Regions from separate parts of the Novosphingobium gossypii genome, predicted to be linked through region 3. Evidence: predicted binding sites of a transcription regulator. Region 3 holds the regulator's gene; each other region holds the start of a gene.

Evidence for each region. The regulator LexA, encoded in region 3, represses DNA repair genes until DNA is damaged. The targets are predictions, from matches to a motif close to GTTCCNCNCTTGTTCT.
Region 1: GGR40_RS21085 (DUF6771 family protein) is a predicted target of LexA. The motif match lies at 6,115-6,130, and genes of this name have one in related genera.
Region 2: uvrA (excinuclease ABC subunit UvrA) is a predicted target of LexA. The motif match lies at 4,760-4,775, and genes of this name have one in related genera.
Region 4: GGR40_RS09400 (MmcB family DNA repair protein) is a predicted target of LexA. The motif match lies at 2,318-2,333, and genes of this name have one in related genera.

What each region holds. Positions count from the first base shown of each region.
Region 1 covers NZ_JBNPXM010000018.1:31,820-39,766, reverse strand. Annotated here, with positions in the region: gene GGR40_RS21130 (hypothetical protein) at 417-683, opposite strand; gene GGR40_RS21125 (hypothetical protein) at 692-982, opposite strand; gene GGR40_RS21120 (hypothetical protein) at 1,032-1,271, shown strand; gene GGR40_RS21115 (hypothetical protein) at 1,268-1,471, shown strand; gene GGR40_RS21110 (dienelactone hydrolase family protein) at 1,854-2,414, shown strand; gene GGR40_RS21105 (HNH endonuclease) at 2,795-3,703, shown strand; gene GGR40_RS21100 (ArdC family protein) at 4,155-5,069, shown strand; gene GGR40_RS21095 (hypothetical protein) at 5,080-5,295, opposite strand; gene GGR40_RS21090 (hypothetical protein) at 5,457-5,822, opposite strand; gene GGR40_RS21085 (DUF6771 family protein) at 5,850-6,095, opposite strand; gene GGR40_RS21080 (MbcA/ParS/Xre antitoxin family protein) at 6,588-7,001, shown strand; gene GGR40_RS21075 (RES family NAD+ phosphorylase) at 7,004-7,714, shown strand; gene GGR40_RS21070 (3'-5' exonuclease) at 7,743-7,947, shown strand, end outside.
Region 2 covers NZ_JBNPXM010000011.1:13,976-21,922, forward strand. Annotated here, with positions in the region: gene GGR40_RS17375 (argininosuccinate synthase) at 1-809, shown strand, start outside; gene GGR40_RS17380 (septal ring lytic transglycosylase RlpA family protein) at 988-1,455, shown strand; gene uvrA (excinuclease ABC subunit UvrA) at 1,845-4,748, opposite strand; gene GGR40_RS17390 (putative bifunctional diguanylate cyclase/phosphodiesterase) at 5,326-7,089, opposite strand; gene GGR40_RS17395 (response regulator) at 7,130-7,603, opposite strand; gene GGR40_RS17400 (sensor histidine kinase) at 7,593-7,947, opposite strand, start outside.
Region 3 covers NZ_JBNPXM010000001.1:676,564-684,510, reverse strand. Annotated here, with positions in the region: gene GGR40_RS03605 (ComEC/Rec2 family competence protein) at 1-1,968, shown strand, start outside; gene lexA (transcriptional repressor LexA) at 2,158-2,859, opposite strand; gene GGR40_RS03595 (molybdopterin molybdotransferase MoeA) at 2,960-4,177, opposite strand; gene moaC (cyclic pyranopterin monophosphate synthase MoaC) at 4,174-4,659, opposite strand; gene trpC (indole-3-glycerol phosphate synthase TrpC) at 4,673-5,464, opposite strand; gene trpD (anthranilate phosphoribosyltransferase) at 5,475-6,467, opposite strand; gene GGR40_RS03575 (anthranilate synthase component II) at 6,476-7,072, opposite strand; gene GGR40_RS03570 (phosphodiester glycosidase family protein) at 7,069-7,824, opposite strand; gene GGR40_RS03565 (anthranilate synthase component I family protein) at 7,884-7,947, opposite strand, start outside.
Region 4 covers NZ_JBNPXM010000003.1:375,911-383,857, forward strand. Annotated here, with positions in the region: gene GGR40_RS09395 (DEAD/DEAH box helicase) at 108-1,565, opposite strand; gene GGR40_RS09400 (MmcB family DNA repair protein) at 1,819-2,304, opposite strand; tRNA gene GGR40_RS09405 (tRNA-Arg) at 2,407-2,483, shown strand; gene GGR40_RS09410 (ribosome modulation factor) at 2,648-2,806, shown strand; gene cobU (bifunctional adenosylcobinamide kinase/adenosylcobinamide-phosphate guanylyltransferase) at 2,811-3,332, opposite strand; gene GGR40_RS09420 (cobyric acid synthase) at 3,329-4,792, opposite strand; gene cbiB (adenosylcobinamide-phosphate synthase CbiB) at 4,780-5,721, opposite strand; gene GGR40_RS09430 (aminotransferase class I/II-fold pyridoxal phosphate-dependent enzyme) at 5,714-6,709, opposite strand; gene GGR40_RS09435 (adenosylcobinamide-GDP ribazoletransferase) at 6,706-7,431, opposite strand; gene GGR40_RS09440 (histidine phosphatase family protein) at 7,428-7,947, opposite strand, start outside.

The DNA of each region.
Region 1 (7,947 bases), on a different contig from region 3:
GAGGATGCACCGCATGACTGCATGATTACCAGCAGCCGGTTGACGGCAGCCGGACGGGCCCGGCAATACATCTGTGGAAACTGGAGCCAAACTTGGGAACGGACGACTGACGGCTGGCGGCGGTGGTTTGAGCCTGCCCCGCTGTGGGAACCCAACAAGCGGGACGATCGACCTCCTAATGAGCCGTTCATCGTACCAACTCAGCTAGGCTAAGTTTGTCGCGAGCGTGGCGATCCCCTGCAAGTCGCCGCGCTCGTCGCAGGCCGCTTAGGAGGTGGTCTTGTGAGCGACTATGCACAACAGCACACAGCGCCACAAAATGCTTGATCGCCGTGAAAAATGTGGGTGCGGCGTGCGGATTGCCGCACCCACCATCATCAGCGCCCCGGGGCAGGGAGCGATGGCAAACCTCTGGATCAGAGGTGCGTAAGCGCCAGCTGCAGCTGGTCGTCAGGTTCGTTCTTGTTGGCGGCGGCAGCCAGGCGCTCCCAGTCCTTGGGATCACGGAGGTCGACGTACTCGATCGAAACTAGATCGCGGGTCAGCTCGACCTTCTCTCGCAGCCGCTGCAGCAATGCCGGGAAAATGTCCCGCAGCTGCCGGCAGTCCTCGTGAGTGGCCCCTTCCCTGTCTGCCTGACCGAAGCGGTGCTGTGCGAGTGCGATCAGCGCGTCGTCGGACATCGGCTCCGTCATAGCGCTGCCCAATCGAGTTCAGCGTCATCGAGCGCTTCATGCATTTCCGGATCGGCACCCTGCTCGCTCAAGCGCTTACGGACAGCTTCAGGTTCGCCGTCACGGGGGAAAGCGCGATCGGCCTTGGCGGCTTTCGCCAGCGCGCCCAGAAACCTGCCACGCTCCGTCTGCTGCAGAACCCACCGACCGAACGGCACAGGCTCTGTCGGCGCTCCCTGGACGTTGATACGATGACCATCGATCGTCGGTAAGCTGGCCATAGAAAAATCCTCTGTGCGAATCACCATGACCAGACCATAGCATGTTCCATCTTTGTTCTCATATGGAGTTTGTGAGATGGTCGAGCAGGTTGACCCATTTCCCGAGATCCTGACAGCCGATCAGGTCCGCTTCGAGATTGTGCGCGGCGTCCAGCGGATCGCGCGATCGGTGCAGCGCGACATGCTGGTGGAAGACCAGGGCAAAGCCCAGCGCGCCCAAGCGCAGGCCGTCGCCGTCATAGTCGCGCGATTCGATAAGCTGCAGGTGCGCGGCCCGGCGCCGATACAGAGCATCTTCCAGGACCGCCCGCGATGACCTGCCGCATCTGCACCGCGAACGACGAGGAAGCGCTGATCGAACAGATGGCCGAGGCCATGTGGATGACGCAGTCGAGTACCGACCCGGATGACGAATGGCAGCCGCGGGAGCGCGCCGGGCCGTACTGGCATCGCATCATGCGCCAGTTCGCTGCCGCTTCGCTCGGGGTGCTGCGCCGAGATTTCGCCGGGATTTAGTACGCTGGGTCAATGATGGGAAATGCCTCACCAGCGTTTCAAACGGCCGCGGCGACGTCATCGTCTGTTGTGCTGCGGAGCAATTCGACGTCGGTCATACAGGCTCCATCTGTTTCCCAACCATTCGCTAAGTTATTGAGCAGTTTAACTGACGTTTTCCCGGCAAAAAATAGGAAAATGGCGGATTTCCGCCGATCGTCGTTATCCGATGAATTCACTGATATCCCGACCAGCGATGGTGGTGGCGGGGCAATGCGTATGCATCTGTTCCGGCGGTGGAGGGCCGCTTTCCCGCGTTGATGTTCTTCTCGGAGATCTACCAGGTCACAGGACCGATCCGCCGAATCGCGGCCACCCTTGCAGGTCATGGTTTCCTCGTGGCGTGCCTGAAGTGTACCATGAGTTCGAGCCTGCCGGCAGTTGCCTTTCCTATACCGCCGAAGGGACCGGCCGGGGGAACGCTCTCAAGGTAACCAAAACCGTAGCCGCCTTCGATCGGGATGCCCAGCTCGGGCTCGACTACCTTGCATCTCACCCTGCGAGCACGGGCAGCCTTGGCACAGTAGGCAAATGCCTTGGTGGGCATCTGGCGTTGCGCGCCGCATTCGATGTGCGCGTGAAGGCGGCAGCGTGCTTCTATGCTACCGACATTCACAGCGGGACGCTTGGGGCGGGCCGCAATGATGATACCTTTGCCCGATTGGGGGACATGAAGGGCGAGGCGCTTTTCGTGTGGGGCCGGCAGGACCCGCACATTCCTTTCGAGGGCCGCCAAAAGATCAGAGAGCAACTGGAGACTGTCGGCGCGCATTACGAGTGGCTCGAATTTAACGCAGCGCATGCTTTCATGCGGGACGAAGGCCATCGCTACGACCCTGTCCTTGCAGCCCGAGCGACCGAAGCCGCGATCGGACTGTTTCGCCGGGCACTTTCGATAGTCTGAGCCAGGCGGCTGTAGATGAGAGGTATCTCAGGTGCCGTGTAACATATCCTCCGACAGGAACAGATCCACTCAGAGGATTTGTTACCTCCCTGATGGCCACTTCCGCCCGCAACACAGGGCCGCCCTTCAGGATGTAGGCAAAGCGGGGGCAGAATGCGGGCAAAGGGCGGGCGCTCTGTAAGTCAGGGAGCTTGACGCATCGAGCGATAGACGCAGATGACGCGGCCCGTGGTTTAGGCCCCTAAAAGCTCTGATCCAACGGCATCGACTGCGGGCAGTTGCCAAAGCACGGCGCCTGGCGAGGCCACTGCACTGCAGACAAGGTCGAGCGATGAAAGACAAAAGTTTCCTCTTTCGCCGCATCCAGGTATCGCCGAGCGATGGCCAAAGGCGTCTTCATCCATCGCTCGGACTCGATCTATGACGACAGCCCGGCGGAGCGATATCAGTTTCCCCCGCAATACCTGAGCCGTGTGAGCGCCTGCATTGGTGACTGGATCATCTATTATGAGCCAAGCAAAATCCGGTTCTCGAAGGGCTACTTCGCAGTAGCGAAAGTGGGTCGGGTCGTGCCCGATCCGTCTGCACCAAGCATGTATTTGGCGCTGATCGAGCCGGGTTCCTACCTCGATTTCGTCAACGCGGTCCCTTTCAACGGGCCCCTCGGCATCGTCGAGCGCGGGGTCCTGAACGAGGCGGGCAGGATTTCAGGCCGCGCCCAGTCTGCCGTGCGTCCGCTCTCCGATCAGGACTTCAATCGCATCATCGATCTCGGCATTGCCGAGGAAGCGGACTTCCTGCCCAGGGTAGGAGCCGCACCTGACGCATCGGGCGCTCACGTTTTGCAAGAAGAGCGCGTGCCATTCATCCATGAGGTCGAGCGGGATCGCGTCGCCTATCTGGGTTCGCGCCTGGTGCGCGACCGTCTGTTTCGGCGCCGGGTCGTGACCGCCTATGACGCGCGCTGCGCCATCACAGGGCTCAAGCTCATCAATGGCGGTGGCAGGGCCGAGGTTGAGGCGGCTCATATCCGCCCCGTTGAAAAGGGCGGTCCCGACGTCGTCAGCAACGGGCTGGCCCTGTCGGGGACCGTGCACTGGATGTTTGATCGCGGTCTCATCAGCCTTGCCGATGACCTTGAGGTTCTCGTCAGCCGTCAGGCCAATGACGGCGACGCGATCCGGGGTCTGATCAATCGCACCGGCGCTGCGCTTTGCCCTGTACACATTGCTGACCGGCCGCATCCCAGTTTTCTAAGCTGGCATCGTGAGCATTGCTTCAAGCACTGATCTGTCCAGCTGATCGTCATCACGCTTCTGACGGGAACGTGAGCGGGTAATACCGCCCCGCGGCGAGGCGCGACCGCGCTCTATTTCACTGACGCTCAACCGAGCCACCTTCGGCGTCTCGTCGGCACAGCCGTAACGATCGCTGGCGGGGCGGGCTGCGTTGCACCCCGCTGGCGGTCGCCTCGCGGGCGCGCGGCGGCGTTGAGCCTTGACGGCTCCTGTGTGGCGGGGGGCGTCGCTGCCCTGTAGCCCCGCCTCGACGGGCCGCAACCCGTCCACTTTGTTCCCGGGTTCTCCACTCCGTTCCGACCCTTCGCCACCCTATTGCGCTCGCGCAACCGGGTCCCGCCGAGGGTGCAGCCCGCCATCAGCCGGCGGGGCTTCCGGTTCGCTCCTGCCGCCCCCCGCCACCCTGGCGCCGGTCAATGGCGGTTGAGGAAGGAGCGAGAAGATGAAGGTCGAACGTCAGAGCCTCTACGGTGAGGTAACCGCGCGGATCATTGCCGAGCTGGAAGAGGGCCGTTTGCCATGGGTGCAGCCGTGGGATGCTGCGACATGCCCGTGCATGATGCCTGCCAACGCCGTGACCGGACGGGCCTATTCCGGGATCAACGTGCTCATCCTGTGGGCAGCGGGCATCGGTGGCGGGTTCGGTTCGCAACGCTGGCTCACCTACAAACAGGCGGCAGGGGTGGGCGGGAACGTGCGGCGCGGCGAGAAGGGAACCGTCGTCTGCTATGCGGATCGCTTCACCCCGAAGGATGAGGCAGCCAAGGCGCAGGGCGAGGGTCGCGAGGCACGCACGGTGGCCTTCCTCAAGCGCTTCATCGTCTTCAACTTCGATCAGTGCGAAGGCCTGCCCAAGGGGCTCGAAGGTCCATCCGCCGTGCCCGATCCCGTCATGGCGGTTGCAGCGGCGGACAGCATCATCACCGCGACTGGCGCGGATTTCCGGATCGGGGGCGACAGGGCCTTCTATGCTCCTGACGAGGACTACGTGCAGGTGCCGCCGCAGGCGCTCTTTCATGATCCGATTAACTGGTATCGCACGGCGCTGCACGAACTCGGGCATTGGGCTGGCGGCCGAGGACGACTGGAACGCGACCAGTCCGGGCGCTTCGGTTCGATGGCCTATGCGACGGAGGAACTGGCAGCCGAGATGACGGCGGCCTTTACCTGCGCTTCGCTCGGAATCCAGCCTACGGTGCGGCATTCGGATTACATCGGTGCATGGCTGGAGGCGATGCGGGCGGATGAAAAGGCGATCTTTCGGGCTGCCAGCGCGGCCAGCAAGGGTGCGGACTATCTCTTGGCATGCGAGCTCCTCCCGTCCGAGCCCCTTGCATCAAGGGATGGCCGGGCATGATCCGGTATCACTACAGGCTCGACCAGCGCCTTCGGGAACTGACCCTGAAGGGCGTCTTCGCCGAGATCGACGATACGGTGAAGCGTCGGATCCGCTGCCCTAATGGTCGCCGCCAGAACCGCACCGCGAGGTGTTCCGTCTGGCGCGGCTCGCGAGCTTGTCCGACGAGCAGCTCGGGGATCGGCTCGCCCCGTCGATAGACCGGGCGCGCGAGCGTGTTTTCCAAGGGTTTCAGATGCTGTGCCACTGCTACGATCGTCAGGGGCGCAAGGGGAGGCGATATGCGAGGTTGCCGCCCGGAACTCCGGGCGGGGAGGCTCGGGGACGATCAGTCCTGTCAGGCGCGATCACCTATCCGCAACGTGGCGCGAGCCCCGATTGCATGGTTCACCCCTTGGGTATCGATGCCGGTGCGATCCTGGCATGGCGGCAATCCGTCCACCCCGCATCGCCTTTGGGAACGAAGGCGATGAATTCCCCATCGAGCATCAAGGTCGCCTCCTCGCTGCGATATCGCTGGCTGATCGCCGAGGGTGCGCGCTGCAGTTCAAGACGCCGGTTGCCGATCTGAATCTGTGCTCGCTCGGCGTCCGTCCGCAGCAGAAAATGTCGGTTGGCCGCGCAGGTAATGCGCTCGGCAGACTTGAGCGGCTGTGGCACGGGGACGGCATCGGTGGCCGCAGGGCCGACATGGAAGCCGGCAACCAGAACGCCGGCTACCAGAACGATGGGAAACAACGTCCGGCGGCGCATTAGGAAACTCCCGTTAGACGAGCCTCTTCAAGCCTCAGGCGAAGCGCTTGTTCCCGTCTGCAGCGCATTGGCGATCATGGCGGCCAGCGTCTCTTCGGCGCGCGCGCGGATGGCGTCGTCCTTTGCTTCGAGATCGTGCCGGATCCATTGCGGCGCTCGCTCGAGCACGCGCAGAATGGTTGCGGAAATACTGTCATCCATCCTCCGGCCTATGGCGACGGCCGAGCGGCACAGCAACTGGCATGCAGCAATCGGAGGATCCGCCGCAGCCATGGCAATCCGATTCGTGATTATTGCCGCCTTGTTCTGTGCACACCGGGACGGGCTTGCAAAGTCCGAACGGCGATTATCGACCACACACAGGCCGCAGTTCCGGTAACTGGAGCCAGTTTGTTTCGTTTCTGAATGGTAGCGGTAATCGTTCGAACCGGAAAGGCGATATGGGTAAGGGAATTGTTCTGTAGTTGCTCGGCATTCCGCTGCCGGTCATTCTGCTCCTTCTCCTGTTCTGGCACTGACCGTGATCGACGGTGTGGACCCTACCCGTCGGTCAGAGCGGAACAGTGTTCGTGCAGCCTATCATCGAGGTGCACATTGGGATGAACGTGTCCTCATGGCGCAGTAATTGTCCGACCATCCTTGTAAGCTGCAGGACGGCGCCGAGATCGTCCGCCCCGGTTCAGCGCGTAAGCTTTGCAGGATACCGCTGGCTCGTGGTTGCCATTTGGCAGTGGTAAGGCTATATCTGGCCATAAGGAGGATTGGATGACGCTGCTGCAAGCAATCGACACGGCTCCCACGCCGTTCCGGCCCGAGCCAATCACGCAAGAAGAAGGTGGTGCGCTCTTCCGTGCGGCACTCAATCTGTTTTCTCGCTGGGGCATAACGGACGAGCAGGCGGCAGTGCTGACAGACATGCCGTTGCGCACCTTTCGTCGCTGGAAGGCTGAAGGGCCCGGACGTATCTCACGCGATGGACTGGCGCGGCTGTCCAACCTTATGGGAATTCACAAGGCGTTGAGGATCATCTTCCAGGAACCTCAGCGCGGTTATGACTGGGTCAAGGCTACCAACGTCGCGTTTGACGGAGCCAGCGCGCTGCAGGTGATGCTCGGCGGAGAACTCACCGATATCATGCGGGTTCGGCGTTATCTCGATTCGGAGCGCGGCGGCTGGTGACCATGGAGGGCATGCCCCGGGTCAGCAAGGTCGAGTGGGCGGGCGCGGTCAGGATCATTCGCAGCGTCTTTCCTCCGATAGACCTCTTCGAGGACATAGCGGATCCTGCGGATTGGCCTCTTCTTCTGTCGGCCGAGCAAAAGACAAACCCGCGTATTATGGCAACGATCGGTAACATCGACCTTGTTTCGCCCGAGCGTAGGGTCGGCGGACCCGGAGCTTCCTACCTCATGGCCTCGTTCACCCATGTCAGCTCGGATCGGCCGAGCCGCTTCTCGGCCGGGCATTATGGCGTGCTCTACGTCGCACGCAGTTATGAAACCGCCCTGTTCGAGACGATCCACCATCACGCACGCTTCATGGCCAAGACCGCTGAGCCAGCGGGATGGACATCGCAATTTCGGGAGATCATCCTGGCGGTTCATGCCGATCTCCATGACTTGCGAGGTGAAAGCTCAAGTGCTGCCTTAGATCCGAAGGATTACTCTGTAGCCCAGCATCTAGCGACTAATCTTAGGAACGCCGGTTCGGATGGAATCGCCTATCCCAGCGTCCGGCATCCCGGAGGTGAATGCGTAGCGCTATTTCACCCTGACTGCGCTTCGCACCCCCTTCAAGGGCGCCATCTTGATTACCACTGGGACGGTAAGAGAGTTGATCTTGTCCGGGATGCCGGCAAGGGCACTGTGTTTCGTGTCATCGATGCTGCGTGAGGAACGAGCTTGTCGGACAGGTGTCGCAGTGACTGAGCTCCATGAGAAGATGATCGCCGAATTGGACGGTCATCCTGACTTCAAAGTGCTGCGAAAGCTTCGCCCGGTGGCTGCCTTTCATCAAGCCGATCCTGGGCAGGGCAGCCGGATCGGTGTGGCTATTGATGTGGAAACGACGGGGTTAGATCGCGAGGTCGATCGAATCATCGAACTTGCCGTCCAGCGGTTCCGGT
Region 2 (7,947 bases), on a different contig from region 3:
CGCTCGACCCGAACATCAAGGTCATCGCACCCTGGCGCGAATGGGATCTGACCAGCCGCACCGCGCTGATCGCCTGGGCCGAACAGCACCAGATCCCCGTCCCCAAGGACAAGCGCGGCGAAAGCCCCTTCTCCACCGACGCCAACCTCCTGCACACCTCGTCCGAGGGCAAGGTGCTGGAGAACCCGTGGGACGAGACGCCGGATTACGTCTATTCGCGCACCGTCAACCCGGAAGACGCGCCGGACGCGCCCGAATACATCACCGTCGACTTCGAGAAGGGTGACGGCGTGGCCCTCAACGGCGTGGCGATGAGCCCCGCTGCCCTGCTCACGGCACTCAACGACCTTGGCCGCAAGCATGGTATCGGCCGCCTCGACCTGGTGGAAAACCGCTTCGTCGGCATGAAGTCGCGCGGCATGTACGAGACCCCGGGTGGCGAGATCTACGCCCGCGCTCACCGCGGGATCGAGCAGATCACGCTGGATCGCGGTGCCGCTCACCTCAAGGACGAGCTGATGCCGAAGTACGCGGAACTGATCTACAACGGCTTCTGGTTCGCGCCTGAGCGCGAAATGCTGCAGGCCGCGATTGACCACTCGCAGGATCGCGTAAACGGTACCGTCCGCCTCAAGCTCTACAAGGGTTCGGCATCGGTCGTTGGTCGCAAGAGCGCCGATTCGCTGTATTCCGAACGCCACGTGACGTTCGAGGACGATGCCGGCGCCTACGATCAGAAGGATGCAGCGGGCTTCATCAAGCTCAACGCCCTTCGCCTGCGCCTGCTGGCACAGCGCGACACTCGCTGAACAAGACGCTGATCTTTCCACAGCGTTAACAGAGTCCGGCGGCCCGTTGCCAAAGCGCGACGGGCCGCTTTTGAGTCTATGGCCTTGGGGAACTCGCGAAGTTAGGACTCCCGGCATCGTCAACGACGAAGCGGGGTAAGTTTTGCAAGTACGTGGGATCAGCCGTTCTGCCAGCCTGATGGCGCTTTGCGCCGCTGTGGTCCTGCCCTTTGCAGGCCCTGCACAAGCTGAAGCTCCGGTTCTTCCCGCTGCACTTGTTCCTGCAGTTGCTGGCGTCAACGCCGTCGCCGCCGCAGAAGTTCCCGCTGGCATCACTTCCGCCGTCGATGCCGCCAGCGATATCGACGTCACCCCGATCGCCGGCGGCGTCGCCAGCTTCTATGGCCGCCACCTCAAGGGCGCCCGCACTGCCAGCGGCGAGCGCTATGCGCCCGACGCCATGACCGCCGCGCACCGCACCCTGCCGTTCGGTACGCAGGTGCAGGTGACGAACCCGCGCAACGGCGAATCGGTCGTCGTCACCATCAACGATCGCGGCCCCTTCCACGGCAACCGCGTGATCGACCTGTCCGACGCTGCCGCCGATGAACTCGGCATCACCCGCATGGGCAGCGGCAAGGTGGAACTGGCCGTCCTCGGCGACTGAGACTGGATTGTTCTGGGGGCTCGCCAAGATCAGCCTGAACAGAACATCAGCCTGAACAGAACATCAGCCTGAACCACGAACATTCGCTCATCCAGCGATGCCCGCGCCAAAATCTGAGCTTGAGAGAAGGTCGGCCGGCGCGGCAGGGAGGGGGTGGGGGAAGCGCCGCGCCGGCCTTCATTCACGATAACAGCGGCAGGCCGGTTGCGTTCCCGGACCCTGCGCAGTTTTGTCGATCCGTGCGCCGCCGTCGACGAACTGCTTAAATCCCTTGCCCCCGTAGCATCCTAACGAGGGCCAGTCGCGGAAGCGCGAGGGTGGCGCCCTCGCGTTTCTCCTTACCTCCTACCGATCCGCCTAACCCGCCCGCTCGGCAGGAAATGCGCTGTTTACTTGGCCCAGCTGCTCAGCAGTGGCTTCAGGTACTGACCTGTAAAGCTGCCTGGTGCCTGCACCACTTCCTCGGGCGTGCCTTCCGCCACGATCTGGCCGCCGCGAACGCCGCCCTCCGGCCCCATGTCGATGATCCAGTCGGCGGTTTTGATGACGTCGAGGTTGTGTTCGATAACAACCACCGAATTGCCCTGATCGACCAGTCGGTGCAGCACTTCCAGCAGTTTGCGCACGTCCTCGAAATGCAGCCCGGTGGTGGGTTCGTCGAGGATGTAGAGCGTCTGCCCGGTGGAGCGGCGGGCGAGCTCCTTGGCCAGTTTCACGCGCTGGGCCTCGCCACCCGAAAGCGTCGTCGCCTGCTGGCCGACCTTGACGTAGCCAAGGCCCACTTCGTTCAGCATGTGCATTCTGTCGCGGATGGGCGGCACGGCCTTGAAGAACTCTTCCGCGTCCTCGATCGTCATGTCGAGCACGTCGGCGATGGACAGCCCCTTGAACTTCACCTCCAGCGTTTCGCGGTTGTAGCGCTTGCCGTGGCATTCCTCGCACGTCACGTAGACATCGGGCAGGAAGTGCATCTCGATCTTGATGAGGCCGTCGCCCTGGCACGCTTCGCAGCGCCCGCCCTTGACGTTGAAGCTGAAACGGCCCGGCTTGTAGCCGCGGGCCTGCGATTCCGGCAGGCCGGCGAACCAGTCGCGGATCTGGGTGAAGGCACCGGTGTAGGTGGCCGGGTTTGAACGCGGGGTGCGACCGATCGGCGACTGGTCGATCTCGATCACCTTGTCGCATTTTTCGAGCCCGGTGATCCTGTCGTGCGCGCCGGCGATCACACGCGCGCCATTCAGCTGGCGGCTGGCGCCTGCCTGCAGCGTGTCGATGGTCAGCGACGACTTGCCCGAGCCGGACACGCCGGTCACGCAGCAGAACGTGCCCAGCGGGAACTTCGCGGTCACGCCGGTCAGGTTGTTGGCGCGCGCGTTCTCCACGGTTACGAAGTGGCCGTTGCCCTTGCGGCGCGTCGTCGGCACCTCGATCCGGCGGGTGCCGTTGAGGTACTGCGCGGTCAGGCTGTTTTTGCTCTTGAGCACCTGCTTGAGCGTGCCTTCGGCCACGACTTCGCCGCCATGCACGCCCGCGCCGGGCCCGAGGTCCACCAGATAATCGGCGGTGCGGATGGCGTCTTCGTCATGTTCAACCACGATGACGGTATTGCCGAGATCGCGCAGGCGCTTGAGGGTCTCCAGCAGCATGTCGTTGTCGCGCTGGTGCAGGCCGATGCTGGGTTCGTCCAGCACATAGAGCACGCCGGAAAGGCCCGACCCGATCTGGCTGGCCAGCCGGATGCGCTGGCTTTCGCCGCCCGAAAGCGTGCCACTGGTGCGGTCGAGGTTGAGGTAATCCAGCCCGACGTTGTTGAGGAAGCCCAGCCGCTCATTGATTTCCTTGAGGATGGCCTGCGCGATCTGGCGCTGCTGGTTGGTCAGCCTGCCTTCCAGTTCCCCGAACCACTTGAACCCGTCCGCTACCGACAGGCGCGCGGCATCCGCGATGTCGCTGCCGCCGACCTTGACCGAGAGCGCCTCTGGCTTGAGACGCTTCCCGTCGCAGGTCTCGCACGGCTGCGCGGTCTGATACTTGCTCAGCTCCTCGCGCATGAAGGCGCTGTCGGTCTGGAGCATGCGGCGGTTGAGGTTGCCTATGACCCCCTCGAACGCCTTGTTGACGGTGTATTCCTTGCGCCCGTCCTTGAAGGTGAGCGGCACGGCCTTGCCGCCGGTGCCGTAGAGGATCACCAGCTTGATCTCGCCGGGCAGTTCGTCCCACGGGGTGGTCAGGGCGAAGCCGAAATGGGCGGCCAGGCTGGAAAGCACCTGCATGTAATAGGGGCTGGGCGGATTCGACTTGGCCCAGGGCACGATGGCGCCCTGCTTGAGCGTCAGATGTTCGTTGGGAACGACTAGCTGCGGGTCGAACAGCAGCTTTTCACCCAGACCGTCGCAGGCCGGGCACGCACCCTGCGGGGCGTTGAACGAAAACAGGCGCGGCTCGATCTCCTCGATGGTGAAGCCGCTGACGGGGCAGGCGAACTTTTCCGAGAAGACGATGCGATTGGCGGGAAGGCCGGCACCCTTGAGGTTCCTGCCCTGCTCCTCTTCCTCGCGACCGGGGACGTTGCCGTCCGCCATGTCCGCGTAGGCAAGCCCCTCGGCCAGCTTGAGCGCCTGTTCGAAGCTGTCTGCCAGACGGGTCTGGATGCCGTCCTTCACAGCGATGCGGTCTACCACGACTTCGATGTCGTGCTTGAACTTCTTGTCGAGTGTGGGCGCGTCCTCGATCGGGTAGAATTCGCCGTCGATGCGCACGCGGGTGTAGCCCGCCTTCTGCCACTCGGCCAGCTCCTTGCGGTACTCGCCCTTGCGACCGCGCACGACCGGCGCCAGCAGGTAGAGGCGCGTCCCTTCGGGCAGCGCCATCACCCGATCGACCATGTTAGACACGGTCTGCGCCTCGATCGGAAGGCCGGTGGCAGGGGAATAGGGCACGCCCACGCGCGCCCACAGCAGACGCATGTAGTCCCAGATTTCCGTCACCGTCGCCACGGTGGAGCGCGGGTTGCGGCTGGTGGTCTTCTGCTCGATCGAGATGGCGGGGCTGAGCCCGTCGATATGTTCGACGTTCGGCTTCTGCATCATCTCCAGAAACTGGCGCGCATAGGCGCTCAGCGATTCCACGTAGCGGCGCTGCCCTTCGGCGTAGATCGTGTCGAAGGCGAGGCTGGACTTGCCCGAACCGGACAAGCCGGTGATGACGATCAGCTTCTCCCGCGGAAGCGCGATGTCGAAGCCCTTGAGGTTGTGCTCGCGCGCGCCGCGCACGGTGATGTGGGAGAGACTCATGGAGGCGGTATGTTCCAGATTTGTTCGCACGCTTCAAGAGGGCTTGAAGCCATCGGGCGCAAGGTTCTGGCCTATGTGGGGAGCCTTGCGGCGGAAGCAAGGGAGGCCTTGGACATCCACCATCTACCAGATGGCTGACACGGCTGAAGGTGATGTCATTGGAATGGTCCGTCGAGGTGGTACGGTGCCGCCCAAAGCCAGGAGAACCCCATGCCTCGCCGTGTCCTTCTTGCCCTGATGCTCCTGTCGCCCTTGCCGACTGCGGCTCAGGACATCGCCCCGGTCATCACGCCAGGCCAGACAGCCGACGGCATATTCGCCCGTTCCGTGGCGGAAGGGCAGGCGAAAAGGATTCGTGAGAAGCAGTCCGGGAACAAAGCCGTTCGTCCCGGTACCCGCGAATTCCAGAGGCGGGCTTGTGCCAACCGGCCGATCTTCCGACGACAGTACGGAGCCGATCACCCCAAAGTGCAGCAGCTTGAGCGCCTCTGCACCCAATCGGGGTTCTGACGAACGATCACGCTATCCCCGTGGAACGCCAACGGTTCTGCAGCACCTGAACTTTGTATTCCGGCCCTCAAGCCCGCAGCCGCCGCTCCCCCTGCTCCGCGTTCCAGCCCGCCATCCAGCCGCTTACGTCCTCGTAGGGCATCGGGCGGCAGATACCGTAGCCCTGTCCGCAAGTGCAGCCCATCGCCACCAGCATCGCCTGCGTTTCGGGGTCTTCCACGCCCTCGGCCACCAGCGGGATGCCAAGGCAGTCGCACAGCACCACAAGCGAGGTCACCAGCGACTGGTCGAACCGGCTCTCGGTGAAGCGCGAGATGTAGGAGCGGTCGATCTTGATCTCTCGCACGGCGAACTCGCGCAAGTACCCGAACGAGGTGAACCCCGCGCCGAAATCGTCAATGGAAAGCGAGACGCCGTTGTCGTGCAGTTGCTCGATCACGCGCTTGGCCTGCGAGGGATGCGCGATCAGCGCGGTCTCGGTCAGCTCCAGCACGACGTGCGCGGGATCGACCCCGTGCTTGCGGATGGATTCGACGACATGGCCGACGAAGCCCGGTCGCTCCAGCATGCGCGCCGAGACGTTGATGGAGATGCCCGCACCGTCCAGCCCGCGCTCCAGCCGCGAATACTGCTCCAGCACGGTGTCGAGCGTCAGGTAGGTGAAATCTTCCAGCAGGTGCGACTGTTCGACCGTCTCGATGAGAGCATCGGCGGGGACCGGGCCGTTGTCGGGATGGGTCCAGCGCACCAGCGCCTCGAACCCCAGCACCTGCCCCGATGCCATGTCGACCTTGGGCTGCCAGTGCCAATTGAAGGCCCGCGCGCCCATCGCATCCTCTATGTCGTGCAGCAGCGTGCGCTCGTCGGTCCGCGTAGGACGGCGCTGTTCGCCGCGCGCGATTACGGCCTTGTCGGTTCCGCGCTTGGCCTCGTACATGGCCTCGTCGGCGGCCTCCATCAGCCCGTCCGGCGAATAGCCCAGCTGCGGGCACAGCGCGACGCCCATCGACGCGCCGACATAGAGCAGCCGCCCGTCATGGACGATGGGCTGTTCGATCAATTCGGTCAGCTTGACCGCGACGGCCAGTGCGGATTCGTCGCTGTCCACGTTCTGCAGCAGCACTGCAAACTCGTCCCCGCCTAGCCGCGCTGTGGTGTCCACTTCGCGCAAGTGTTCGCGCATCCGCCGCCCGATGGTAACGAGCACCGCATCGCCCGCCGCATGGCCCAGGCTGTCGTTGATGTCCTTGAACCGGTCGAGGTCGATCATCACCACCGCGAAGGGGTCGCCGCTGCGCCGCGCCCGCGCGCAGGCCTGGGAAAGGCGGTCTGCAAACAGGGTGCGGTTGGGCAGGTCGGTCAGCGGATCGTGGAGCGAGCGGTGCGTCAGTTCCTCTTCGGCGCGGCGCATGTCCTGCCGGTACTTGCGCCAGGCCATCCCCTCCTCCACCGACGCGGCGACGCGTTCGGGGGACAGGGAACGCTTGGACAGGAACTCGGTCATGCCCGACTTGATCGAATCCGCCGCGATCTGTTCGTCCACATGGCCGGTGACGGCGATGATCGGCACGTCGGGGTCGATTTCGGCGCGGATCTCGGGCAGCAGGTCGCGCCCGTCACCGTCCTTGAGGCCGAAATCCAGGAACACGATGTCGTAGTGCGCCTGGGGTTCGCGGATCATGCCCAGTGCCTCGGCCTGCGAGGACGCCTGCTCCACGGTGATGTTGCGCGGCGAGCGGCGCAGCAGGCGCAGCAGCTTTTCGCGATCGACGTCGTCATCGTCCACGATCAGCGCGTGAATGTCCTGGGTGCCGTTGTGCAGGTTGTCCATGGGAGGAAGGCGTCCTTGCTTTATTGGCGGGCAGGAGAGCTTACGGCAGCTCCTGCGTGCGGGCGTATTTGCCTATGAAATCGGCGAGGCGGGCAAACTGCGGGCCGACGGCGGACTTGACCATGTAGCCCGCGACATGCCCGTCGTAGGCACGCGACCGGTCCTGATCGCGCGCCGAAGTGGAAAGTACGAAGACCACCGTGCGCCGCAGGTCCGGGTCGGCGCGCAGCGCGTCGAGGAACTGGAAACCGTCCATGCCCGGCATGTTGAGATCGAGAAGAACGATAACCGGGCTTTCGATGTGCTTGTCCGGGTGCGATCCATGCAGGATTGCCAGCGCCTCTCCCCCATCGCCCGCTGTCACGGTGCGGCAGGGTACCTCGTGCTTGCGGAACGATCGCAGCACCCCTTCGCGGGCCACGTCGTCGTCGTCGACCAGCAGGACGGTCACGTCGGAAAGCGGCACTGCAGGCGTTCTTTGGGCGGATGTCTGTGCGACCAGATCAATCATCATCTTCGTTCTCTCGCAGAAGGATGCGGGGCCAGTGGACTTCGAAGCTGGCGCCGCCCAGAGAACCCCGGCCCTGGACGGTCACCATGCCCCCGTGGGCGTTGATCATGCGCCGGGTGAAAGCCAGACCGACGCCATCGCCGTCGGTCTTGGGCGATGCGCGGTGGAACAGCTTGAAGATGCGATCCTCGTTCTCGGGCGAGATGCCCTGCCCGTCGTCTTCGACGGTGAAGATGGCGAAACGCCCCTCCTCCCGCATGGAAATGCGAACATGGCCCTGCGTGCCGCCATGATGCTTGACGGCGTTGGACAGCAGGTTGCGCAGCGAAGTGGACAGCGGCGCGCGC
Region 3 (7,947 bases):
TTGCCACTCCTTGTCGGAGCAGGCTGCCTTGTCATCTGGACCAGGTCGGAACTGGTGGGCGAGCCGGCGATCGAGCGGCCGTTATCGGGCGTTTTCAGAGGGCGGGTTCTGGGTGTGGAGCCGCAGCCGGCGCTCGAACGGGACCGCCTCACGGTGGCGATGCACGAGCCAGGAGGCGGGAGAACCATCAAGGTTCGAGTGAATGTCCCGGGAGCAGGCGCTGCGGCGGCCATTCACGACGGTGACGTGGTCGAATTTCGAGCGCGATTGATGCCGCCGGCGCCGCCTATGCTTCCCGGCGCGTATGATTTCGCTCGAACGGCATGGTTCAACGGGATTGCCGCCACCGGATCGGCAATCGGCGAAGTGCGCATGATCGAAGGGCGCGGTGCAGACGAGGGGGTGCTCAGCGGCCTGCGTCGCAGTTTGACTGCCCACATCCAGACCCGCATCGGTCCGGAGGCTGGCGGCATAGCGGCGGCCTTCGTGACAGGGGACCGGGGCGGCATATCCAAAGCGGACGCGGCGGCGATGCGCGATTCGGGGCTGGCGCATCTGCTTTCGATCAGTGGATTGCACGTCAGCGCGATGGTCGGTGCCGTATACGTCGTTGTAGTCCGGCTGCTGGTGTTGTTTCCATGGGTGGCGCTGCGCTTCCGGCTGCCGGTGATCGCCGCCGGAGCGGGAGCGCTAGCCGGCGTTGCCTACACGCTGCTGTCGGGCAGCGAAGTGCCGACGGTGCGATCCTGCATCGGCTCTCTGCTGGTGCTGGCCGCTTTGGCCCTCGGCCGAGAGCCGCTGTCGTTGCGGATGCTGGCCACGGCGGCGTTCTGCGTCATGTTGTTGTGGCCCGAAGCGGTAATGGGGCCCAGCTTTCAGATGAGCTTCGGTGCCGTGCTTGCACTTGTTGCCATAAGCACTGCCGAACCGGTGCGGCGGTTCCTTGGCCCGCGGGACGAATCACTGGGCGGGCGGGCACTGAGGCATCTTGGGATGCTGCTGGTCACAGGAGCTGTGATCGACCTTGCCCTGATGCCGATCGGCTTATACCATTTCCATCGCGCGGGCGTTTATGGCGCCTTGGCCAATGTGCTGGCAATCCCGCTCTCGACCTTCATCGTCATGCCGCTTCTGGCACTTGCCCTGATGTTCGACGTCGTTGGTTTGGGCGCGCCCTTCTGGTGGTTGGCAGGGCTTTCCATCGATCTGCTAACCGATCTTGCACATTGGTTCGCCTCCCGCCCAGGTGCCGTCAAAGTGCTCCCCGGAACGGGAGCTGGCGCGTTCCTGTTGTTCGTTGCCGGAGGATTGTGGCTGGGCTTGTGGACCGGCCGTATCCGCTGGCTGGGCCTGATCGCTGCGACAACAGGAGCGGCCTTGCTGGCGATGGCGCCCCCGGCGGATGTCCTGATATCGGGCGATGGTCGCCATGTCGGCATAGTCGAAAACGGAGGGGAGAAGCTGTTCCTGCTCCGCGACGGCGGTGAAGGATATGCGAGGGACAATCTCATCGAACTGGCCGGTATGGACGGTGCTCCCACATCTATAGAGAAATGGCCGGGCGCGCTGTGCAATCGCGATTTCTGTATGCTCACCGTCATGCGTGCTGACAAGGCTTGGCGGCTGCTCATTTCACGAGGTCGTGATGCGGTTCCGGAACGCGGACTGGCGGCATCTTGTGAACGCAGCGACATTGTGATTTCAGACCGATGGCTGCCGCGCAGCTGCCATCCGCGCTGGCTGAAAGCCGATCGCGACAGCCTTGGACGCACGGGCGGGCTGGCGCTGTATCTTTCGAGCCATCGGATCGTCACCGTGACAGAAACTCAGGGCGAACATGACTGGCGGCGGGAACCACCTTCGCGAAATCGTCGCCCATTTACCGGCACAAACCCATCTTCCGTCAATGAATCCAGGACGAACAAGGTAGGCGGGAAAACGCCCCAAGATGGCGATCGTGCACCGTGATCAGGCTACTGGGCTGCTCCTCACATCAAGGAGTAAACGCCACCGGCAGAGGATGTCGGAAGCCGTAAAAAAGGAGGCGAGGTAAGTCATCCCTCCACGAAGAGTTGAGCTCCGTCCATCTCTCCCGCGTAATCGATGGCCTCCATACCGATGTGCAGCTCAATCCCGGTGCGGACTGAAAAGCGCTTCTCAGTGATAACGGCGCAGCAGGCCCGCCAGCTTGCCCTGCACCTCGACCTCGTCCGGGCCGTAGATCTGGGGCTCGTAAGCGGCATTGGCGGGATCCAGACGGACCATACCTGCTTCACGCCGCAGGTATTTCAGCGTCGCTTCCTCTCCGCGCACCAACGCGACCACGATCTCCCCATCCCGTGCGGAATTGGTACGTTTCACAAGCGCGAAATCGCCATCAAGAATGCCGGCCTCGACCATCGAATCCCCTGATACTTCCAGAGCATAATGTTCTCCGGACCCGAGCAGCGCCGCAGGAACGGGAAGGGTAGACTGCCCTTCCAGCGCTTCGATCGGAACACCAGCAGCAATGCGACCGTGCAGGGGAATTTCGATGACGTCGTTGGCGGGAACCACTGGTCGGATGCTCGGCGCTGCGACAGTGCCTGCCAAAGCGTTATCGTTGCCGTTCGCAGCTGCAGCCTTGGGCGTCTTGACGCTAGTGTCGTCAGGCTGCCGCAGCACTTCCAAAGCCCGCGCGCGATTGGGCAGGCGGCGAATGAAGCCGCGTTCTTCCAGCGCGGATATCAGGCGATGGACGCCGGATTTCGACTTGAGGTCGAGAGCTTCCTTCATCTCTTCAAAGCTGGGCGATATGCCGCTTTCTTCCAGCCGGGTCTGGATGAACCGGAGCAATTCGTGCTGCTTGCGCGTCAACATTGTCGCTGCCTTTTCTTCGCCGCCGGATCAGGACCTTCCTGACCTTTTTGTTCTCGTAGTGAACATTGCGGGAACAATCAAGCAACCAAATTCGCGTTTTTCATCCGCCACAGCCGTTTTCGAGCAGGAATATCTCCACTTCCGTGCCAATTTCGGCAGCGGTTGCGTGAGCGTGTCGGTCTATCAGAGCGTTGCAATAAGCAAGCGGTGACAGCGCGCCGCTATCCTGAAGAGGATGAGCGATCACTTCGCGCCCGTTCCAGCTACCCCGCAGGAACTCGCGGCGCTTGCCGGCTGCCCTGATCGGGGCACCCAGCCGTGTCACGATCCGGAGGGGCAATGGCTGAGCAGCCCCCGACAATGCCCGCAGGAGCGGCAGCAGAAACAGATGTCCCGTGACGTAGCTGGAGACCGGGTTGCCGGGCAGGCCGAGAATGATTTGGCGCCGTCCGGCGACTTCTCGCGTCGCCACCAGGATGGGCTTGCCCGGTTTGATCGCCACGCGCCAGAAATCCATCCGCGCACCCCATCGTTCAAGTGCCGGGCGGATCAGGTCGTGGTCTCCCACCGACGCGCCGCCGCTGGTAACGATAAGATCTGCGTCGCCGGATGCTTCAAGCGCCTGCGTGATCGACGCTAGCGTGTCTTTTACGGGTCCGATCCGCCGTGCATCGACCGGGAGGGTCCGCGCCATGGCTGTCAGCATCACCCCGTTGGTCGCGGGAATATGGCCGGGCGCGCAGTTCTCGGGATCGGCGGAGAGTTCGTCACCGCTGTCGATGATGGTGACACGGGCCATACGCCGGACAGGAAGGTGACGGTGGCCGCCTGCCAGCGCAAGCGCTGCCTGAGCCGAGCCGATCCGCGCGCCGACGGGCAGGATTTCCGTGCTGGCGGCGAAATCCATTCCGCGACGGCGCACGTGCTTGTCTTCTGGCTGAGGTGCATCGCCGGAGAGCGCGACACGATCGCCCGTGCGCATGACGTCTTCCTGCAGGATGATTCCAGCCGCGCCTTCAGGGAGGATTGCGCCGGTGGAGATGCGCACGGTCTGCCCGGCTGTGATGCTACCAGTAAACGGATGCCCGGCCGCGCTTTCGCCGATGATCTGCCAAGGTCCGGCTACGTCGCCTGACACCATGGCATAGCCGTCCATCGCGGAAAGATCGACAGCCGGGTTAGTCCGGCGGGCGCGAAGCGGTTCCGCAAGGTAGCGCCCGATCGCGTTCTCCACGTCTACATGTTCGATCGGCAGCGGCTCTGCAAATGCAAGCAGACGGGCCTGGGCCTCTTCAAGCGTAAGGGGACCAGTGGTCACCCTTGCCAACCCTCGGCCTTCCAGTGACCGGACTTGCCACCGCGCTTTTCCATCAGAGCGATCTGCGTGATGGCCATGCCTTTGTCCAACGCCTTGGCCATGTCGTAGATTGTGAGGAGCGCGATGGAAACGGCTGACATTGCTTCCATTTCCACTCCAGTGCGTCCCGTCAGCGAAGCGGTGGCCACCGCGCGAACAGCGTCCTGCTCGAAGATGAAGTCTATGTTCACGGCATCGAGCGTAAGGGGATGGCACATTGGGATGAGGTCTGCAGTGCGCTTGGCGGCCATAATACCTGCAATGCGCGCCGGGCCCAGCACGTCGCCTTTGGGCGCGTTCCCTTCGCGGATGGCGGCCAGTGTCTCAGGCTGCATGACAATCCGACCCGAAGCGACGGCGACCCGCGCCGTTTCGGCTTTTCCGCCCACGTCGACCATGCGGGCGATCCCTTGCGCGTCGATATGGGTCAATGAATTGGCCATTGCCACAGTCCTATCAGTTGCCGGTCAGTAGCGATCGAGTGGCCGCCTCCACATCGGGCTGACGCATCAGGCTTTCGCCGACAAGAAAGGTTCGGGCGCCGCAGGCCGACAGGCGTTGGAGGTCAGCGTGGCTGTTGATGCCGCTTTCGCTGACGAGCAGGGTTCCCGCTGGTGCCAGGGGAGCTAACCGCTCGGTGGTGCCAATGTCGGTAGCGAAGAGCTTCAGGTTTCGGTTGTTCACACCGATAAGTCTGGATTTCAAGGCGCTTGCACGTTCCATCTCATGTTCATCATGAACTTCGACAAGACAGTCCATGCCGCGCTCATGTGCTGCAGCCTCAAGTTCTGCCATGAGGCCATCGTCCAAAGCGGCCACGATGATGAGGATGGCGTCGGCGCCGATCGCACGGGCTTCGGCCACCTGCCATGGATCGACCATGAAATCCTTGCGGATAACGGGAAGCGTACAGGCGGCGCGCGCTTCGATCAGGTAGTCTTCATGGCCCTGGAAATAGGGCGCGTCAGTCAGCACCGAGAGGCAAGCCGCGCCGCCGCGCTCATAGGCAATGGCATGATTGGCAGGACGAAAATCTTCGCGAATCAATCCCTTGGATGGCGAAGCTTTCTTGATTTCCGCGATCAGTGCGTAGCCGCTGGCAGCGTTTGCGCGAAGGGCCGCCTCAAAACCACGGGGCGCGGTCTGGGTGGCGGCGCGGGCGTCGAGATCGTCCAGCGTTGCAGCTGCCTTGCGCGCAGCGACTTCCTGGCGCTTGGTATTGCAGATCTCGGTGAGCTTGTCGGACATCGCTTCCTCTTTACGCGCGGGTAGCCGCGATCCAGCAGTCGAGCAGGCCCTTGGCAAGACCCTTGTCGATGGTTTCGGCGGCTTCCTCGACGCCTTCTTCCCAGGTTTCGACTTCGCCCGCCACCATCAGTGCACCGGCTGCGTTGAGGAGCACGGCGTCGCGATAAGCGCCAGGTTCGCCCAGCAGCAGACTATTCAACGCAGCGGCATTGTAGGCGGGGTCGCCGCCACGAATGGCTTCCACGGACGCCACCGGCAGACCGACAGCCTGCGGGGTGATGCGGCCCATGGAAAGTTCGGTACCCCTGATATCCGCCACTTCGTTGCCGCCGGCAAGGCTCAGTTCGTCCAGCCCTTCGTCGCCCGAGATCACCATCGAATGTTCGGTGCCCAGCCGCATCAGCGCCTCGGCATAGATCGGCACGTAGGCAGGCCGGGCGATGCCGACGAGCTGGCGTGAAACGCGGGCCGGGTTGGCAAGTGGCCCCATCAGGTTGAAGATGGTGCGCCGACCCAGCGACTTGCGCAGCGGCATGAGGCGGCCCATCGCCGGATGGTGACGTGCGGCGAAAAGGAAGCCGATGCCGATTTCCGACAAGGTGGATTCCGCAGTCTCCACGGCGCGATCAAGGTCGAGGCCCAGTGCTTCCAGCGTGTCGGCGGCGCCGGCCTTGGAACTGGCGGCGCGGTTGCCGTGCTTGGCGACCGGCACGCCCGCAGCCGCGACCACGAGCGACACGGCGGTGGAGACGTTGAGGGTGTGGAACCCATCACCGCCGGTTCCGCAGACGTCGATGGCGCCCGCAGGTGCTTCGACCGGGATCATGCGTTCGCGCATGGCTCGGGCGGCGCCGGTGATCTCTGCCGCCGTTTCGCCGCGGTCGGACAAGGCGATCAGGAACTCGGCGATCGCCGCCTCGGGCACGTCGCCATCCAGGATGGCGGCGAAAGCGGCATGCGCCTCTTCCTCAGGGATCGGGTGTCGGGGATCGGGCAGGGTCATGCTGGCCGTCACGCGCTCAGTCGTTCCGGCAGGCGGGCTTCGATGCCGCAAGCCTTGAGGAAGTTGGCCAGCATGGCGTGGCCGTGTTGCGTGGCGATGCTTTCCGGATGGAACTGGACGCCGTGGATGGGCAGCGTGGCGTGGCGGAAGCCCATGACGTGGCCGTCGTCCGAACGCGCGTTCACGACAAGCGCCCCCGGAATGTCCTCGACGATGAGCGAGTGATAGCGCGTCGCCGTGAAGGGCGAGGGCAGGCCCGTGAACACGCCGGTGCCGTCATGCGAGACAGGCGAAGTCTTGCCGTGCATCAGGCCACCGCGCACCACCTTGCCGCCGAAATACTGGCCGATCGACTGATGGCCGAGGCACACGCCAAGCAACGGCATCCCGGCATCCGCCGCCGCACCGACGAGGTCGAGGCTGATACCGGCCTCGTTCGGGGTACAGGGACCGGGCGAGATCAGGAAGCCGCTGGCTCCGCTGGAAATGGCCTGTCCGGCGCTCAGCGCGTCGTTCCGCACGACCTCCACTTCCACGCCCAGTTCCATGACGTAATGGACCAGGTTCCAGGTGAAGCTGTCGTAATTGTCGATGACGAGGATCATTTACCCGCCTTTGCGCTTTTCTCGACGACGATCAAGGGGCCGAGCGGGGGGCCGCCATCTACCCGGCCATGTTCCGGGTCCCACAGCGATGATACGCTGCCATCTAGGAACAGCGCATTGTCGCATTTCAGCGCATCGCGAAAGTAGCGCGCCAGCTTGCCGAAGGATACCGGCTCGTCCGAAATCACGAAGTGCGCGCGGCCTTTGGCATCGACGCCCACGCCATTGCGCAGCTTGAGAGACTGGCCGTTGTCGGTGATCCTGGGATGCAGCCTGCCGTCGATGACCAGCATCGGTCCGGACTGGGTGCCGAAATCGGGGCGGTCGGTAACCGATTGCTCGAACCGGTCGGCGGCACGCACATGCCAGTTGCCCGCCGCGTCGCCATAGAAGACGCCGTTAGGCAGCATGTGGAAATTGCCCCAGCCCTCCTTGAGGTTGAGCGCATGGCGCTTCTCGCCGTCCTCGACGTAATAGCCGATGGGCTGCCCGTCGGCATCGAACATGCCGCCGTTCATCGCGAAGGCGACTTCGTGGCTGCGGGCCGGGCGATCCACCGCAAGCTGCGACAGACTGCGATACGGCGCGCTGCCCTTGGGGCCGAGTACGGCATGAATGGTGTGGCGGCCCGGCACGGCGGTGCAGTGCGTGAAGCTGGCCCCCTCGAACATCGCGCCCTGACATGGCGGCGGCGGTGGCGCGGGCGGCTGCGGTGCGGGGTCGGAGGAGCAGGCGGCGAGGGCGCTGAGCATCGCAAGCGAGAGAAACGCCGCCTTGCCTGTCGCCTTGTGTGCCACCGCCCTGGCAGCGTTCACTGCCCGAAGCCCGGTTCCCCGGCCACGCGGATCGCTTCGCGGGCGGCGGCGAAGAGGGCG
Region 4 (7,947 bases), on a different contig from region 3:
CAGGACCGCAAGGGGAAGTGAAAAGGGATGAACGGTGGCTGCGGCTTTGCGCGCCCTATGCCCACGGGGATCGGGGCGATGGCCCCGGATCATCCCTTTTCCTCAGCTTACCCGGCGCGCTTCACGGCGCCCTTGTGCGCGCCCAGTCCCTTGGGACCGCGCGGACGGAAGCGACGCTTGCGCTCTGCGCCCTCCTCGCCGGGAGCGCGTTCGCCGCGCTGGCCGTCGCGGCTGCGTTCGCCCTGAGGACGATCGCCACGCTGGCCGCCGCTGCGCTGGCCGTTACGGTTGCCGTTGCCGCCGCTGCGACTACCACCGCCGCCGCCGCCCTGGCGACGTTCACCTTGCGGCTGCTCCACCTTGCGCGAGGGCGCAGGCAGGCGCGCGGCCTGGTTTTGGAAGTCTTCCGGCAGCGCCAGCGGGTCCAGCTTCACGCGGGTCAGACGCTCGATGTCGCGGATATACGGCTTTTCGTCCGGCGCGACGTAGCTGATCGCGACGCCGGTGGCCCCGGCGCGCGCCGTGCGGCCGATGCGGTGGACGTACTGCTCCGCGACGTTCGGGATCTCGAAGTTGTAGACGTGCGAAACGCCCGAAACGTCGATGCCGCGCGCCGCGATGTCGGTGGCGACGAGTACGCGCACGGTGCCCTGACGGAAGCCGCCGAGCGCGGCGGTGCGCTGGGCCTGACTCTTGTTGCCGTGGATCGCGGCGGCCGGGATGCCCGCAGCGACGAGGTGGCGCACCACGCGGTCCGCGCCATGCTTGGTGCGTGTGAACACCAGCGCACGGTCGATGGCGCCGTGCGACGCCTTCTCTTCAGCGTCGGGCGCCAGGCCGGCGCGCAGGCTGAGCGTCAGCAGCGCCTGCTTTTCGGCCTGGTTGATGTGGGTGGCGAACTGTTCGACGCGCTCTGCCGTGGTCGACTGCGGAGCGACCTCGACCTTGACCGGGTCGTTGATGAACTGGCGGCCCAGATCGGCGATCGCCTGCGGCATGGTGGCCGAGAAGAACAGGCTCTGGCGCGTCTTGGGCAGCAGCGCGGCAACGCGCTTCAGCGGCACGATGAAGCCCAGGTCCATCATCTGGTCCGCTTCGTCGAGGACGAAGATTTCGACATGCTTGAGCGTCAGCGCGCGCTGGTCGATCAGGTCGAGCAGGCGGCCCGGCGTGGCGACGAGGATGTCGACGCCACGCTCCAGCGCACGGGCCTGCTTGCCCACGGGCACGCCGCCGAAGATGCACTGCACCGTCAGGTTCAGGAACTTCGCGTACCCGCGCATGTTCTCGGCGATCTGCGCGGCAAGTTCGCGCGTCGGCGACAGCACCAGCATGCGGCAGCCCGCGTTCTGGCGGGGCTTGGGGTCGTTGGCCAGGCGGTGCAGCGACGGCAGCGAGAACGCGGCGGTCTTGCCGGTGCCGGTCTGGGCGATGCCCAGCAGGTCACGGCCTTCGAGCAGCGAAGGGATCGCCTTCCGCTGGATCGGCGATGGATCGGTATAGCCCTTGGCGGTCAGAGCACGGAGAATCGGCTCGGCGAGGCCAAGTTCGGAAAAATAGGACATGCGTCACTTTCAAAAGTGCGGGGCGCGCATGGCTTTTGATAAAGGCGCGCGCACAGCGAGGTGTCGTTGTGGCGACCCTGCGTGAGGAAGGAAGCTTGGTTGGTCGCAACCGCCAGTCCGGGCCGGCCTTGGCTGAATGCCGCGGCCTCACGCTGCTCTCGGATTGCGGCAAGGAAGACCTCGCACGCCGGTTGCTGATGAGCCATTTAGTGTGCATTACGGCAAAGCGCAAGAAAATTGCCGCGAACCGTGTTCACCCCTCTTCGCCCCATTGCAGTGTATGGGGATCGTTCAGCGTCACCAGCCGCCGCAAAGAGGCGCGGGCAAGCCGCTCCGTCTCCACCTTGCGGCGCGCGGCGGCCAGTTGCCGCAACGGCGCCGGGCGCAGGATCTCCGCATCGTACCCGTCTGCCACGATGACCCCGCAGGTATCCGGCAGGAACGCCTGCGTTTCCAGTGGAGAACGGTCCAGCGCTGGCGAAAGGCCCCAATAGAACCTGTCGCAATAGTCCAGATAATCGGTCCACTTGCCATCGCCGAGCAGATCGGCGCGGGCCACCTTGATCTCGACGATGATGACATGCCCCTTGGCATCCACCCCCATCAGGTCGGCCCGGCGCCCGCAGCGCAGCGGCATTTCCGGCATGCACCAGATCCCGTTGCGCGCGAAAAGCCGCGATATGCCACGGGCGACGCCCAGGGCAGTGTGATTGAGGATGAGAGAATCGGCTTCGGCCATGCGCGGCATAATAGGAACATATCAGGAACTGGCAAGGCTTGTCGTCGGAAAGGAATTTGCCGCTGGCAACACCCGCTATCGTCTGCTAACCGCCCTCTTGTTGCACCCGTAGCTCAGCTGGATAGAGCGCTGCCCTCCGAAGGCAGAGGCCACAGGTTCGAATCCTGTCGGGTGCACCATCATCTCCATTCAAGCGCTGATTTCTCCCCGCACGTGCCGTAGCCGCGCGGCATTGTGCGATTGCGGTTCGTCGCTTTTCGGGCCCTGCTCGCCGTTCAGGCAGGATCATGCGCCTTTGCAGGGACGTTCGAGCCAGGACATTCCATCAAAGCGGATTTTTGCATTGTCCAACGAACATCGCGCGCATTTCTGGGGTATCAAGGCCGCGCAGGCGGGTATCCCGATTTCCAGCAACCCTTACGCAAGTCCCCGGCAGCGCGCTGCATGGGAAGCCGGGTATCGCCGTAATCCCGATGAAGAGCGGCTGGCGATTCCCGCCTGACGCGTCATTTTAGTTTCAGCGGTAGACCGGCGGCCAGGAACTGCACTTCGTCCACCGTCGCCGCCACTGCTTGGTTCAGCCGCCCGGCTTCGTCGCGAAAGCGCCGTGCCAGCGCGTTATCCGGGACTATGCCGAGCCCCACCTCGTTGGACACCAACACCAGCGGGCAGGGCGGAGCGGCCAGCACGGCGCGAAGGTCGGCGATAGGGCCGTCCAGATCGCGATCTGCCAGCATCAGGTTGGACAGCCACAAGGTCAGGCAGTCGATCAGCACGGCATCGGCATCGGACGCGGCCCGGCAGATGGCGGCGGCCAAGTCGACGGGTTCCTCCACGGTGATCCAGCGCGGGCCGCGGTCGTCGCGGTGGAGAGCGATGCGCTCGGCCATCTCGGCATCGAACGCCTGCGCGGTGGCCAGATAGGCTAGCCGCCCGCTCGATCCGACCGGCAGCGCTTCGATCCGGCCCTGTGCATACCGGCTCTTGCCCGAACGTGCCCCGCCCAGCACCAGCAGTGTAGGGGTCATGGCACCATCTCCCCGCCTGCCAGCGCCAGCAGACCGTCGATGTCGAGGTGATTCTCCATCGCGGCAGCCAGTTCGTCCAGCGCCGCATCGACGTCGGCACCATGATCGCGCCCGTCCGACAGCGTGCCAAGCTGAGACAGCAGGGCCGCGCGCAGGCCGGGGCGGGCGAACAATCCGTGGCAGTACGTACCCATGACCGAGCTGTCCGCGTTCGTCGCGCCATCGGCCCGATCCCCGTCCAGCCGGGCGAAGGGCCGCGCGGCGTCAGCCCCGCGTGTCACGCCCATGTGCATCTCGTAGCCGGTGAAGGCGCCGCCCAGTGCGGTGCCGCTGACGTGCGCCAGCGTCTTGCGCGCGTCCAGCACGGTTTCCACGTCGAGCAGGCCCAGCCCCGCAACCGCGCCCGGCGGGCCCTCGATGCCGTCCGGGTCGGCGATGGTGCGGCCCAGCATCTGGTATCCTCCGCAGATCCCCAGCACCGCCCCGCCACGACGGTGGTGCGCCAGTACGTCTATGTCCCAGCCCTGTTCGCGCAGGAACGTCATGTCGGCGATGGTGGCCTTCGATCCGGGCAGGACGATGAGCGCCGCTTCGGCAGGTATGGGCGTTCCGGGCGGGACCATCGCCACTTCCACGCAGCTTTCCTGCTTCAGGGGATCGAGGTCGTCGAAGTTGGCGATGCGCGGCAGGATCGGACAGGCGACCAGCAGCTTGCCCGCGCCGGGGCGGATGCCGCGTTCCAGCACCACCGCGTCTTCGCTGGGCAGGCGCGCCACCGCCGGTTGCCATGGGAGCACGCCGAAACCGCGCCAGCCTGACAGGCGCTCTATCGCCGCATAGCCGTCGGTGAAGAGCGCAGGATCGCCGCGGAATTTGTTGATGATGAAGCCGCGTATCATCGCCGCGTCTTCGGGATCGATGACCGCGCGGGTGCCGACGATGGCGGCGATCACCCCGCCCCGGTCGATGTCGCCCGCCAGCACCACGGGCACATTCGCGGCGCGCGCAAAGCCCATGTTGGCGATGTCGCCCGCACGCAGGTTGATTTCCGCCGGAGAGCCTGCCCCCTCGATGATCACCAGATCGCACTGGGCCTCCAGCCGGCGATAGCTTTCCAGCACTTCGCCCAGCAGCGGACGGCGCGCTTCGCGGAAATTGGCGGCGCCAAGCGTGCTGCGAACCTGCCCGTGGACGATCAGCTGCGATGTGCGATCGGCCTGCGGTTTCAGCAGCACCGGGTTCATGTCGACGTGCAGCGGCACGCGCGCGGCCAGCGCCTGAAGTGCCTGTGCCCGGCCGATCTCGCCGCCTTCGGGCGTGACGGCGGCGTTGTTGGACATGTTCTGCGGCTTGAAGGGCAGCACGCGCAGCCCGCGATTGGCAGCGGCGCGGCACAATCCGGCGACCAGCACCGACTTGCCGACGTCCGAGCCGGTCCCCTGCAGCATCAGGCCAGCCATGCCACCCCCATCGCCATGATTCCCAGGATGACGCAGGCGCGCCGGTAGATCGTCAGCGCCCGGTCGAGACCGCGGGCATCCGCATCGCGGCCCTCTTCGCCGATCCAGGGCTTGGCGGCAAGCAGGCCGTCGTAAGCGACCGGTCCTGCCAGCCGGACGCCCAGCGCCCCGGCCATCGCCGCTTCGGGCCAACCCGCGTTGGGTGACGCATGGCGGGCATGGTCGCGGGCCATGACTTTCCAGCCACCTCCTCCGGCCACGCACAGCAGCAGACCGGACAGCCGCGCCGGGATCAGCATGACCGCGTCATCCAGCCGGGCGGCGGCCCAGCCGTAAGGGCCGAAGGGCTCTTCCCGGTGGCCGATCAGGCTGTCTGCGGTGTTGATCGCCTTCAGCGCCCAGACGCCCGGCAGGCCCAGCAGCACCAGCCAGAACAGCGGTGCGACGACGCCGTCGCAGAAGCTTTCCGCAAGGCTTTCGATCGCGGCCCGGGCTATGCCGGGCGTGTCCAGCCGCGCGGTGTCGCGTCCCACGATCATGCCCACCGAGCGGCGGCTTTCGGCAAGATCGCCGCGCATCAGCGCATCGCGGATCGGGCGCACATGGTCGTCCAGACTGCGCGCGGCGATGGCGGGCCAGGCCAGCAGTGCAAGGATCGGCCAGCTCCATGCTCCCGCCAGCGCATGGACCACCGCCTGCATTGCCGCCGTCACGGAGACGACGGGCAGCAGCAGCAGCGCCATGGCGATGGCTCCGGCCACACGGCGGCGGGGGGCAGGTGCGGCTGGGCCTCGGTTGAGGCGGCGTTCGCAGCTGCGGATCATGCGGGCGAACAGGCCCACGGGATGCCCGGTCACGGCGTGCAGCCGCGTGGGCCAGCCCAGCGCAGCCTCCAGCGTCAAGGCGGCAAGGGCGACAGGCTCAGCCATCGGCCAGCGCCTTGTCCAAAGCTATGTCCAGCCGGGCCAGCGCGGCGGGATCGGCGGGGATGCCGAGGCGCAGGGTGCGTGGCCTTTCGGCGAAAGGTCGGGTGAGGATGCGCGCATGTGCCAGCCGGGCGAACAGCCCCGCCGCGTCGCAATCCGCAAGGTAGCGAAACAGCGGACAGGCGCCTTGAGGGGCAAGGCCATGGCGCGTCAGCACCCGGTCCATCGCTTCTGCACGAAGCGGTAGGTCGGCGCGCGTGCGTGCGATCCATCCGGCGTCAGCATAGGCGGCGCGGCCAAGATCGAGGGCGGCGGCATGGACCGGCCAGCTGCCGAGCAGCCCGCGCAGCGCTGCCGTCACCGCGGGCGGGGCGATGACGAAGCCCAGCCGCAGCCCGGCCAGACCGAAGAACTTGCCGAACGATCGCAGGACGATCAGCCGCTCTGCCGGGCCGACATGCGCGGCAACGCTGGCTTGTGGGTGGCAGTCGGCAAAGGCCTCGTCCACGATCAGCCAGCCGCCGGCCCCTGCCACCGCGTCACGCCACGACAGGATCGCGGACGCGGGCCGCAGGATGCCATCCGGGTTGTTGGGATTGGCAAGCACGATTGCGGCGGGGTGATCAAGTGTCTCCCCGAAGCCGATCGGGGTGGATGACGCGAACGCCTCTGCATGGGTGCGATAGGCGGGGGTCAGGGCGCGTCCCGGCAGCGCCAGCAGCAGGGCCAGCAGCCGCAGTGCCACTTCGCTGCCGGGCACGGCGCAGACATGCTCCGGCACCGCTCCGAAATGCCCGGCGGCGGCATGCTCCAGTTCGCGCAGGGCGTCGGGGTCAGGCAGGGCATGCCAATCGATCCGCCCAGCTTCGGCGGACTGCCACGGCAGCGGATTGAGCCCGGTGGACAGGTCGAGCCAGTCGGCAGGCTCACCGCCGAACACGCGCGCCGCCTCCGCCAACCGTCCGCCATGATGGAGCAGGTCGGGGGTCACGCCGCCAGCACCAGTGCGGCAAGGAGGGCGGTTTCGACCAGCTCGATGCCCGCGCCGTGGCCATCCCCCGAGATGCCGCCCAGCCGGGCCTTCAGCCACCAGCCCCACAGGGGCGCGGCTGCGAACAGCGCCAGCAGGGCGGGCGCCAGTGCCACGGCGCCGATAACCGCCGCTACCGACCATGCCAGCAGATGCGCGCGACTGACACCTTCCCGGAATCGCGATCCCAGTCCGGCATGCAGCGGCGGCAGGAACAGTGTCCAGCCGATCGGAGCGATGCGGGCGAACACCGGCACCAGCACCAGCGCAGTGACCTGCGCCGTACCCGCAGGCTGCGCACAAAGCGCATGCAGCAGCACCAGCTTGCCCAGCAGCTGCAGCGCGATTGTCACCACCGCGAAGCTGCCGACGTGCGGGTCCGCCATGACGCTGGACAGGCGCGCGCGGTCCCCGTGCGCCGCGCCGGCACCGTCCGCAACGTCGCCCAGCCCGTCGAGATGCAGCGCGCCGGTCATGGCGACCCAGCCGAGGAGGCCCGCCAGCGCGCCCGTCCATGGATCACGCTGCTGCAACAGCCACCACGGCAGCGCCACTGCCCCGCCCACGACCAGCCCGGCCACCGGAAACCAGCGCATCGCTCGCGCAAAGTCGTTCGCGTCTGCCTGTACGCGGGGCAGCGGCAGCCGGGTCAGGAACTGCAGGGCGAGGATCAGTTGCTTCATGGCGCCAGCCCCACGATCTGCGCGGTGGGCGCATCGCCGGGCCACAGGCGCAGGGTCAGCAGCGCGGTGCAGGGAAGGTCGAAGGCCCAGACCTGCCGATGGTCCATGCCGCACAGCACGGAAAGCGCCGCGCGCATGGCCCCGCCGTGGGTGATGACCAGCGCCGGGCCATGGAGCCGGTCGATGGCGCGGACCACGCGGCTGCGCAAGTCGGACCATCGTTCTCCTCCGGGCGGGGCATACGCGTCGGGGTCATTCCAGAACCGTTCGTAGGCGGCAGCGTCCAGTTCGTGCACCGCGCGCCCGGTCCACTCGCCGAAATCAAGTTCGCGCCAGTCGGCATCGACGTGGTACGGGCAGCCCCGGATGGCTGCGATGTCACCGGCGGGCATGCTAGTACGACACAGATCCGATGATATCACGGTGGCGAATTCCAGCCCTTGCGCCCGCACAACGCACCGCGCGTCCTCGGTCGGCAGGGCGGGTTCGTCGACATGGCCCAGCAGGCGACCGGGG